Regions from separate parts of the Sphingomonas sp. DC5200-1 genome, predicted to be linked through region 1. Evidence: predicted binding sites of a transcription regulator. Region 1 holds the regulator's gene; the other holds the start of a gene.
What was found. The regulator LexA, encoded in region 1, represses DNA repair genes until DNA is damaged. The targets are predictions, from matches to a motif close to GTTCCNCNCTTGTTCT.

Region 2: a site for LexA is predicted at 3,304-3,319, ahead of recA (recombinase RecA). Genes of this name have one in related genera too.

What each region holds. Positions count from the first base shown of each region.
Region 1 covers NZ_JAFCVW010000005.1:402,299-407,841, forward strand. The annotation lists gene gltX (glutamate--tRNA ligase) at 1-444, opposite strand, end outside; gene ACP7A3_RS13675 (ComEC/Rec2 family competence protein) at 525-2,645, shown strand; gene lexA (transcriptional repressor LexA) at 2,916-3,608, opposite strand; gene ACP7A3_RS13685 (molybdopterin molybdotransferase MoeA) at 3,667-4,848, opposite strand; gene moaC (cyclic pyranopterin monophosphate synthase MoaC) at 4,853-5,320, opposite strand; gene trpC (indole-3-glycerol phosphate synthase TrpC) at 5,317-5,543, opposite strand, start outside.
Region 2 covers NZ_JAFCVW010000001.1:155,130-160,672, forward strand. The annotation lists gene ACP7A3_RS00805 (electron transfer flavoprotein-ubiquinone oxidoreductase) at 1-638, shown strand, start outside; gene ACP7A3_RS00810 (tetratricopeptide repeat protein) at 610-2,232, shown strand; gene ACP7A3_RS00815 (4-(cytidine 5'-diphospho)-2-C-methyl-D-erythritol kinase) at 2,229-3,059, shown strand; gene recA (recombinase RecA) at 3,396-4,469, shown strand; gene ACP7A3_RS00825 (class I SAM-dependent methyltransferase) at 4,849-5,543, shown strand, end outside.

The DNA.
Region 1 (5,543 bases):
GCCGTCCGGCGCGGTCGCGGGATCGGCATCGCGCCAGGGCGAGCGGATGCGCAGCGGCTGCTTCGCCGCCTGCGCCGCTTCGCGCTGCGCGGCGATCTCGTCCTGCGTCATGTAGCAGCGATAGGCATGGCCGTTCGCCACCATCTGATGCGCCACTTCGGCATGGCGATCGGCGCGCGCGAACTGGAAGACGGCATCGCCGTCCCAGTCGATGCCCAGCCATTGCAGTCCGGCGAGGATCGCGTCGATCGCCGGCTTCGTCGAGCGGGCACGATCGGTATCCTCGATCCGCAGCAGGAACGTGCCGCCATGGTGACGCGCGTACAGCCAATTGAACAGCGCGGTGCGCGCGCCGCCGAGGTGCAGATAGCCGGTGGGCGAGGGGGCGAATCGCGTGACTATTCCCGCGCCGTCGCCCGAACGATTTTCAACTGTTGCGCCCAACCGCGCTTGCTCCCAAAGTTTGAAACCTGATGGCCAGTTCAGCCGCCGCGGCCTCTAGCACGCGCTCCGTGCGCCTTCAAATGCCCCAGGGGTGGCATCGGTTGCGCGATCGTGTGGAAGCGTGGCTGCACGCGGAACGCGATCGGATTGCTTTATGGGTGCCGGTGGCGTTTGGGACGGGCGCTGGCGGCTGGTTCCTGATGCCCGACCCGAACCAGTGGATCGCGGCGATACTGGCGGCACTGGCCATGGCCTGCGCTGCGGCGGCGATCGGGCGGGGCGGGCGGGCGGCGCATAGCGTCGCTGTCGGCGGTGTTCTGATGGCTGCGGGCGTGGCGACCGCGTGGTGGCGCGCGGAGCAGGTCGCGGCCCCGGTGCTGGCGCGGCCGGTCGTCGCCGTCGTGACCGGCCGGGTGGTCGGGATGGAGGCGCTCGTCGCGCGCGATCTGGTGCGGCTGACGATCGAGAGCGATCCGGGGATCGGACTGCCACCGCGGGTGCGGATCAACCTGGCGACCGATGATGTGCCGAGGGGGCTGGGTGAGGCGGCGCGAATCCGGCTGCGGGCGCGGTTGATGCCTCCGGCCGCGGCGTCAGTGCCGGGAGCGTATGATTTTGCGCGGGCGGCGTGGTTTGCCGGGATTGGCGCGACCGGTCGGGGGTTCGCGCCGGTGGAGCTGGTGTCGCCCGGCGCGGCGGAGGGCAGCCTGCGGCGACGCCTGACCGCGCATATCACCGATCGGCTGGGGGGGAGCCGGGGCGGCATTGCGGCGGCGCTGGCGACCGGGGACGAGGGTGCGATCAGCGAGCGCGATGCGGAGGCGATGCGGCGGGCGGGCCTCGCGCATCTGCTGTCGGTCAGCGGGCTGCACATCACCGCGGCGGTGGCGGCGACGATGTTCGTCACGTTGCGGCTGCTCGCGCTGTGGCCATGGCTCGCCATCCGCGTCCGGTTGCCGTTGGTCGCGGCGGGGATGGGGGCGTTGGCCGCCATCGGCTATACGTTGCTCACCGGATCCCAGGTGCCCACGATCCGATCGTGCGTCGCCGCGCTGCTCGTGCTGGCGGCGCTGGCGATGGGGCGGGAGGCGATGACGCTGCGGCTGGTTGCGGCCGGCGCGATGGTCGTGCTCGCGGTGCGGCCGGAAGCGCTGGTGGGGCCAAGCTTCCAGCTGTCGTTCGCCGCGATCGTGGCGATCGTTGCGCTGCACGAGCATCCGCGGGTGCGCGGGTGGTTCGAGCCGCGTGAGGAAGCGCGCGCACGCCGTCTGCTACGCGGGCTTGGGTCGCTGCTGCTGACGGGCGTGGTGGTGGAGGCGGCGCTGATGCCGATCGCAATCTATCACTTCCACAAGGCGGGCCTGTATGGGGCTGCGGCCAATATCGTCGCCATCCCGCTGACGACGTTCGTCGTCATGCCGCTGGAGGCGGGGGCGTTGGTGCTGGACACGGTCGGGCTGGGCGGGCCCGTGTGGTGGTTGACCGATGGGGCGCTGCGCGGGCTGCTGTGGCTGGCGCATGTCGTGGCGGATGCGCCGGGCGCGTCTCTGGTGGTGTCGTCGATGCCGCTGGGGGCGTTTCTGTCGATGGTCGCCGGTGGGCTGTGGCTGGCGCTGTGGAGTACGCGGATGCGCTGGATCGGCGTGCTGCCGGTCGTCGCCGGTGCCGCCTGGGCGGCGTCGACCCCGCCACCCGATCTGCTGGTGACGGGGGACGGGCGGCATATGGCGATCCGGCTGGGTGGCCGGCTGGCGCTGCTGCGCGACCGCGCCGGGGACTATACGCGGGCGATGCTCGCCGAAAATGGCGGGACCGATGGCGAGCCGTGGCTGCTCGACGATCTGCCGGAGGCCCGGTGCAGCCGCGATGCGTGCGTGGCGGTCCTGCGGGACGGGGGAGGGCAGTCGTTCCGCGTCCTGGCAACCCGCAGCGGCTACCAACTGGCATGGCGGGATGTGGTCGCGGCCTGCGGGAGGGCGGACGTCGTGGTGAGCGACCGGCGGCTGCCGCGGGCGTGCCGGCCGCGCTGGCTGCGGCTAGACGCGCCCGTGCTGCGGCGTACCGGCGGGGTCATGCTGACCCTGGCGAGCGGGCGTGTGCGGACCGTGACGCAGCCAGGGGATCGGCATCCATGGTTGGTGGGAGCCAAGGTCGCCCCGCCTCGGCCGGACGATATCCCGACGGCCATGCCTCCGCGATGACCTCAGCTCGAGCGCTGGTCTCGGTCTGAGCCTTTGCGACGGGGCGCTGCTTCCCGTAGCGGCACGAGTTCGGGTCAATCCGTCATTGCTTCGCTGCGCTCGCAATGATGCCCGTGTCTAAACATCCGATATTTAAGGACTTTCAAGCACGCAATCAGCGGGAAGCCGGAATGCCCTGCCCTCGACGGGAGGCAGAAGGCGCCGTTTGGAAAGTCACAAAAGTCTCACGAACGATCGTGTTTTGCGGCGCGCCACCACGCCGGAATCCCGTCAGTCGTAGCGGCGCAGGATACCCGACAATTTGCCCTGCACGCGGACGTGCGAGGGAACGTAGCGCTGCGGCTCATAGGCGCGGTTGGCGGGATCGAGGCGGATCATCGCGCCTTCGCGACGGAAATATTTGAGTGTCGCCTCGCTATCCTCGATCAACGCAACGACGATCTCGCCATCGCGGGCGATGTCGGTACGGCGGATCAGCGCATAGTCGCCATCTAGAATACCAGCCTCGACCATCGAGTCGCCGGAAACCTCCAGCGCATAATGTTCGCCGGTGCCGAGCAACGCCGCGGGGACGGCGAGCATCGAACTGCCTTCGAACGCCTCGATCGGCACGCCGGCGGCGATCCGGCCGTGCAGCGGGATTTCGACGACGTCGTTCGCCGGCGAGGGGGCGGGACGCACATTGCCCGCGGCCGGCGCGCTCGGCGGCGCAGCGGGAGCGGGCGTTTCAGGCGCCTTGCGTTCGGAGCGTTCCGGCATGCGCAGCACTTCCAGCGCGCGCGCACGGTTGGGAAGGCGGCGGATGAAGTTGCGTTCCTCCAGCGCGCTGATCAGGCGGTGGACGCCGGACTTGGACTTGAGGTCGAGCGCGTCCTTCATCTCCTCGAACGACGGTGAGATGCCCGTCTCCTCGAGCCGGTCGTTGATGAAGCATACAAGCTCGTGCTGCTTGCGCGTGAGCATAAGCGGTCCTTCCCCGTCAGAACAGACGCGGAACTTCTAGGGAACAATTCGTGGGGCGTCAAGCGATGACGAGGATTTCCGCCGAGTCGCCCACGCGCGCGACGGGGGCACCGACCGGCCGCACGATCAGGCAATGCGAGCGCGCCAGCGTCAGCAGCATCGAACTGTCCTGAATGGTCGAGGCATAGGCGCGGCCGTCGCGCAGCTCTGCGCGCAGATAATCGGTGCGCGGGCCGTTGGCGGGCAGGTCTTCCCCCAGGATCGCCATCGTGCTGCGCGGCAGCGGGTTCGCAGCGCCGGACAGGTGCGCGATCAACGGTTTGACGAAGAGCAGGGCGGTGACGAAGGCCGATACCGGGTTGCCCGGCAGGCCCAGCACCTGCATCGCGCCGCGCCGTCCCGCCATCATCGGCTTGCCCGGCCGCAGCGCGATCCGCCAGAAATCGATGACGCCGCCCGCTGCCTCCAGCGCCGGGCGCACGAGGTCGTGGTCGCCCACGGACGCGCCGCCGGTGGTGACGAGCAGGTCGGCGTCGACGCGCGCGAACGCATCGCGCAGGCGATCGAGATCATCGGGCAGGATGCCGAGGTCGATCAGCTCGATCGGCAGGTCGGCGAGCATCGCCGTCAGCATCGCGCGATTCGATTCGGGCAGCGCGCTCGGGTCGCCGCCGGTGCCCGGATCGACCAGCTCGTCGCCCGTGGCGCAGATAGCGACGCGCACCCGGCGGTGGACGGCGATCAAGCCGATACCCCCGGTCGCGGCGACGGCGATGCGCGCGGGCGTCAGCCGCTCGCCTCGCGCGATCAGGCGATCGTCGGCGTGAAAGTCGAGGCCGCGGCGGCGGGTGTTGCGGCCGAGCGTCGCCGGACCTTCGCCGGTCAGGTGGATCGCGGTGCCGTCCGCGTCGATCTCTTCCTGCACCATCACCGTGTCGGCGCCGTCGGGCATGGCCGCGCCGGTGAAGATGCGCGCGGTTTCGCCAGGACCGACGGTGCCGGTAAAGGGGCGACCGGCGGCGCTTTCGCCGATCAGCGTCCACGGTCCGGGCAAATCGGCGAAGCGGATCGCATAGCCGTCCATCGCCGAGAGGTCGGTGGCGGGCTGGGTGCGGCGGGCGGCGATGTCGTCCGCCGCCCAGCGGCCCGCGGCGGCGGCCAGCGGCACGGTTTCGGTCCCGACCGGCGGGGCGTGCGCGAACAGCCGCGCCTGGGCTTCGTCGATCGGGAGCAGCGCCATGGCGTCAGGCGCGCCAGTCGCCCGACGCGCCGCCGGCCTTTTCGAGCAGGCGGATGTCCGAGATCGTCATCGCGCGGTCCATCGCCTTCGCCATGTCGTAGATGGTGAGCAGTGCGACCGACACGGCGGTCAGTGCCTCCATCTCGACGCCGGTCTTGCCGTCGGTGGCGGTCAGCGCGGTGGCGGTGATGCCGGCATCGTCGAGCGTCAGATCGAGCGTGACGCGGGTCAGCGGCAGGGGGTGGCAGAGCGGGATGAGGTCCGCGGTCTTCTTCGCCGCCATGATCCCGGCGACGCGGGCAACGGCGAGCACGTCGCCCTTCTTCGCGGCGCCGTCGCGGATCGCGGCCAGGGCGTCGGGGGCGATGGCGATGCGGCCGGTGGCGACCGCGCGACGCTGCGTCACGGCTTTATCGCCGACATCGACCATATGCGCGGCGCCGTCGGCGTCGAGATGGGTCAGGCGGCTCACCCGACCAAGGCCCGCGTCGCGGCCTCGACGTCGTCGGCACGCATCAGCGCCTCGCCGATCAGGAAGCAGCGCACGCCATGCGCCGCCATCGCATCGAGATCGGCGCGGGTTTCGAGGCCGCTTTCCGCAACGAAGGTGTAGCCCTTTGGCGCCCTGCCGACCAACTCGTAGGTGCGGGCGAAGTCGACGGAGAAGTCGTGCAGATTGCGGTTGTTGACGCCGA
Region 2 (5,543 bases), on a different contig from region 1:
CGCATACCGCGATGAAGAGCGGCATGATGGCTGCCGAAGCCGCGGCCGACGCGATCCTGTCGCAGCGTCAGCATGACGAACTGGCCGCCTACCCCGAAGCGTTCGAGCACAGCTGGGTGAAGAAGGAGCTGTCGATCGTCCGCAACGTCGTGCCGCTGGTCAAGAAGTTCGGCGATTTCCTGGGGTCGGGCCTCGCCGGCATCACGATGTGGCTCGAACATTTCGGCCTCAAGATGCCCTTCACCCTGAAGCATCACCCCGATCACGAGACGCTGTGGCGTAAGGATCTGGTGAAGGCTCCGGTCTACCCGAAGCCCGATGGCGTCCTGACCTTCGACCGCCTGTCGTCGGTGTTCCTGTCGAACACCAACCACGAGGAGGACCAGCCTATCCATTTGACGCTGAAGGACCCCAACGTCCCTGTCGAATACGATCTGCCGCTCTACGACGAGCCCGCGCAACGCTATTGCCCGGCCGGCGTTTACGAGATCGTCGGGCAGGAGACGGGCGATCCCAAGTTCGTCATCAACGCGCAGAATTGCGTCCACTGCAAGACGTGCGACATCAAGGACCCCACGCAGAACATCAACTGGGTGGTGCCAGAGGGCGGTGGAGGCCCCAATTATCCCAATATGTAAGCGTCTGTTCCTCGCATCGGTTCTGAGCATCGCGGTCGCCGCGCCGGCTCAGGCCGATGCGGCACGCCGCGCCGATCCGGTCGCGGACTATATGCAGGCCCGCGTCGCCGATGCTGACGGTGATGTGGCGACGGCGATCGCCGGCTATGCCCGCGCGCTCGCCGCCCGGCCGACCGATACGACGGTGGCGCTAAGGGCGTATCGCGAAGCGCTCGCGGCCGGCGATATCCCGCTCGCCACGCGCGCCGCCGCGGTGCTGCGCAATCAGCCCGGCGCCCCTGCCGACCTCGCGCTGCTCCCCCTCGCGCTCGCCGCCGCGCGCAACGATGCGGCAGGCGCCGAGGCCGCCACACAGGCGCTCGCCCGCACGCCGCTGTCGGTGATGGTCCCGGCGCTTCGGGCGTGGATCGCCTACAGCCGCGGCGGAAATCCGAGCGGCCCGATCGTCGCCGCCAATGTCGGCAGCACGCCCGTCGCCCAGCGCCTCGCGGCCGAGACTGCGGCCTTGCTCCAGATCGCGATGGGCGACGTGCAGGGCGGCCTGCGCGGGGTGCAGGCGCTCCGCGAAACCGGATCGCCCGTCGATCTGCGCCTGTCTGCCGCGCAATTGCTGTTCGGCACCGGCCATCCCGACGAAGCGCGCGCGCTGCTCGCCGGTGACGACCCCGCGCTCGCCGCCCTCCGTCAGGGTTCCCCCGCCAAGCCGACGCTCGCTTATGGCGTCTCGCGCCTCCTCGCCCGCGTCGCCGGCGACCTCGTCGATCAGGACGTCGCGCCGCTGTCGATCGCGCTCACCCGCACTGCGCTCATCGCCTCGCCCGCCAACGATCGCGCCCGCCTGCTGCTCGCCCAGGCGCTGGCGGGGGAGGATGCGACCGATCAGGCGCTGGCGACGCTCGACGCCGTGCCCGCGTCCAGCCCCTTCGCCTCCACCGCCATCGCGGCGCGCATATCGATCCTCGCCCGCGCCGATCGCACCGCCGACGCGCTGGCACTCGCGCGCCGCGACGCCGAGCGCGCCGACGCCGGCCCCGCCGCCTGGCAGCTCTACGCCGACCAACTCACCACCGCCGGCAACAACGCCGAAGCCGCCCGCTGGTATCGCCGCATCGCCGAGGCGCAGCCCGCCGCGTGGAACGCCTGGCTGCAATATGGCGGCGCGCTGGAGCAGGCGGGCGATTGGCCCACCGCCCGCGCCGCGCTGCAAAAGGCGGTGGCGCTCGCGCCCGCCGAGCCGCTCGCGCTCAACTACCTCGGCTATGCGCAGGCCGAACGCCGCGTCGACGTTCCCGCCTCGATCGCGATGCTGCAACGCGCGCACGCCGCCAAGCCCGACGATGCCTCGATCGCCGATTCGCTTGGCTGGGCGCTGTTCATCAATGGCGACACCGCGCGCGCGCTGCCGCTGATCGAGCGCGCCGCCGAGGCGGAGCCGACGAATGCCGAAATCGCCGAACATCTCGGCGACGTCTATTGGGCGCTGGGCCGCCGCTACGAAGCCCGCTACGCGTGGCGCGCCGCGGCGTTGACCGCTCCGGCCCAGGATGCCGCGGCGCTCGCCACCCGGATTGCACAAGGCCCGCCCGCCCGATGATCGTCGAAGCTGCCCCCGCCAAGATCAACCTTGCGCTCCACGTCCGCCATCGCCGGCCGGACGGCTATCACGAGCTGGAAACGCTGTTCGCCTTCGCGGCCGATGGCGACACGGTGACCGTCGTACCCGCAGACACCGATAGCTTCGCCATCACCGGCCCGTTCGCCGCGGCGCTCGAGACGGCATCCGGCCCGAACCTCGTGGAAAAGGCCGCCGGCGCCTTCCGCGAGACGTTCGGCATCGCCGGGCATCACGCGATCACGCTCGACAAGCATCTCCCCATCGCCTCAGGGATAGGCGGCGGATCGGCCGACGCCGCCGCGACGCTGCGCGCGCTCGCCCGGCTCCACGCTATCGCCCGGCAGGACCCGCGCCTGTTCGTCCTCGCCGAAACGCTCGGCGCCGACGTGCCCGCCTGCCTTGATGGCCGCACCACCCTGGGCACGGGCAAGGGCGAGGCGCTGATCCCCATCGCCGGCCTCGCCGGCACGCCGCTGCTGCTCGTCAACCCCGGCGTCGCGGTCAGCACCGCCGCGGTCTTCGCCCGCTGGGACGGCACCGACCGCGGCGGTATCGCCGGGGAGGGCGACCTCCTCACCCGCGCCATCGCCGGCCGCAACGACCTGCAACCCGCCGCGCTCGCACTCGCCCCAGAGATCGCCGACGTCCTGTCGCTCCTCGAAGGAGCAGATGGCGTCCATCTGGCGCGCATGTCCGGCAGCGGCGCCACCTGCTTCGCCCTGTTCGCGGACGAAGCGGCACGAGACACCGCCCGCGACGCGGCCGCAGCCAAAGGCTGGTGGACCCTCGCCACGACCCTTACCTAAAAGGGCTATCCCTCCCGCTCTCCAACCGTCATCCCAGCGCAGGCTGGGATCTTATGTTTACAGCGCGCCACCATCGCCGAGAAAGACGCAAGCCTCCGCTGGGGTGACGCCAAAGGCTGCGAAAAGCCGCCGCTGGCACAAGCGCAACCCCTCCGCGTCCTCCGCGCCTCCGCGCGCAAAACCTCTTCGCGTCTTCGCGTCTTCGCGCGAACCATATCCACCAACCTTATGGCCCAGAACCAAAGTTCCCCTCTTGTTCTTATGGAACAAACATCGTACATACAGAACAGACGCGTTGCTCATGCCGCGCGCTTGCTCTAGCGAGGAACCCTCCCGATGGCCGCCAATCTGAAAGTGATCGACACCGGCATGGCAACCGCAAACGCAGATCGTCAAAAGGCGCTCGACGCCGCTCTCGCGCAGATTGACCGCGCCTTCGGCAAGGGCAGCGCGATGAAGCTCGGTCAGAAGGAAACGATGCAGGTCGAGGCGATCTCGACCGGCAGCCTCGGCCTCGACATTGCGCTCGGCGTCGGCGGCCTGCCGCGCGGCCGCGTGATCGAAGTCTATGGCCCTGAATCGTCGGGCAAGACGACGCTCGCGCTGCATGTCATCGCCGAAGCGCAGAAGAACGGCGGCACCGCTGCCTTCGTCGACGCCGAACATGCGCTCGATCCCGTCTATGCCAAGAAGCTGGGCGTCAACATCGACGAACTGATCGTGTCGCAGCCCGACACCGGCGAACAGGCGCTCGAAATCACCGACACGCTCGTCCGCTCGAACGCGATCGACGTGTTGGTGGTCGATTCGGTCGCCGCGCTGGTCCCCCGCGCCGAAATCGAGGGCGAGATGGGCGACAGCCACGTCGGCCTGCAGGCGCGCCTGATGTCGCAGTCGCTGCGCAAGCTCACCGGCTCGATCAGCCGCTCGCGCTGCATGGTGATCTTCATCAACCAGCTGCGCATGAAGATCGGCGTGATGTACGGCAACCCGGAAACCACGACGGGCGGCAACGCGCTGAAATTCTACGCCTCCGTCCGCCTCGACATCCGCCGCACCGGCGCGATCAAGGATCGCGAGGAAGTCACCGGCAACACCACGCGCGTGAAGGTGGTGAAGAACAAGGTCGCGCCGCCGTTCAAGCAGGTCGAATTCGACATCATGTACGGCGAGGGCATTTCGAAGATCGGCGAGATCCTCGACCTCGGCGTGAAGGCGGGCCTCGTCGAAAAGTCGGGCAGCTGGTTCTCCTATGATTCGGTGCGGATCGGGCAGGGGCGTGAGAACGCCAAGAATTACCTGCGCGAAAACCCCGAAATGGCCGACCGCCTCGAAAAGGCGATCCGCCAGCGCACCGAGAAGGTCGCCGAGGAAATGATGGCCGGCCCGGAAGCCGACGACGATCTGTGATCGCTGCGCCATCCGATCGGATGCTACGAGGGGGCTCGCCGGCAACGGCGGGCCCCTTTCGCATGGAGGTGCTCCGGACGATGACGTATCCTCCACTTCGTCCACTTCCACGCTCGTTTTGGCGGAAAATGGATTGGGGGCGTAATCAGTATCCCTCCTCACGCCTTGCACGCAGCCGGATGGGCGTGGCGGGTGTCGTTCCTGTCCGATCCGCATTCACCACGTCACCCCGGACTTGTTCCGGGGTCCACCGTGCGGCACGGGAAAGGTTGGAGGCTCAGGCCTCGCCCCCGCGGCTGGGTGGACCCCGGAACACGTCCTGGGTGACGCGGAGCAAGGGGCAGACGTGCGCCCACCCCATCACAACCGGACCCACCCCATGACCACCGCCGCAGACTGGACCGGCCGCGTCGGCCGCACCTGGGCCGCCGAATGGCAGCGCACCGACCGTTCCTTCGCCAACCTGTCCCCGCATCTCGACGCCGCGATCCGCAGCGCCGCTCCCGCCGGCCCCTTCCGCGCGATCGACATCGGCTGCGGCGCCGGCAACACCAGTCTCGCGCTCGCCGACGCCCGCCCCGACGCCACCGTGACCGGCCTGGACCTGTCCGCCGACCTGATCCGGATGGCGCGCACCCGCGCCGGCGACCGTGGCACCGTCACCTTCCATCATGGCGATGCCATTGCGATGGCCCCGCAACTCCCACCCGCCGACCTCATCGTCTCGCGCCACGGCGTCATGTTCTTCGCCGATCCCGTCGCCGCCTTCACTACGCTCCACGCTGCAGCCGCGCCGGGCGCCCGCCTCGTCTTCTCCTGCTTCCGCGACCGCAGCGACAATGTCTGGGCGTCCGATCTGATCGAGCAGGTCACCGGCACCCGCCCACAGCCCTCCGAAGGCTACGCCCCCGGACCCTTCGGGTTCGCCGACCGGACCGCCACCGCCGCGATCCTGACCCAGGCGGGCTGGACAGTCGACAGCGCCACCCGCATCGACTTTGCCTATATCGCCGGGGCCGGCCCCGATCCGGTCGCCGATGCTGCCGATTTCTTCCACCACATCGGCCCGCTCGC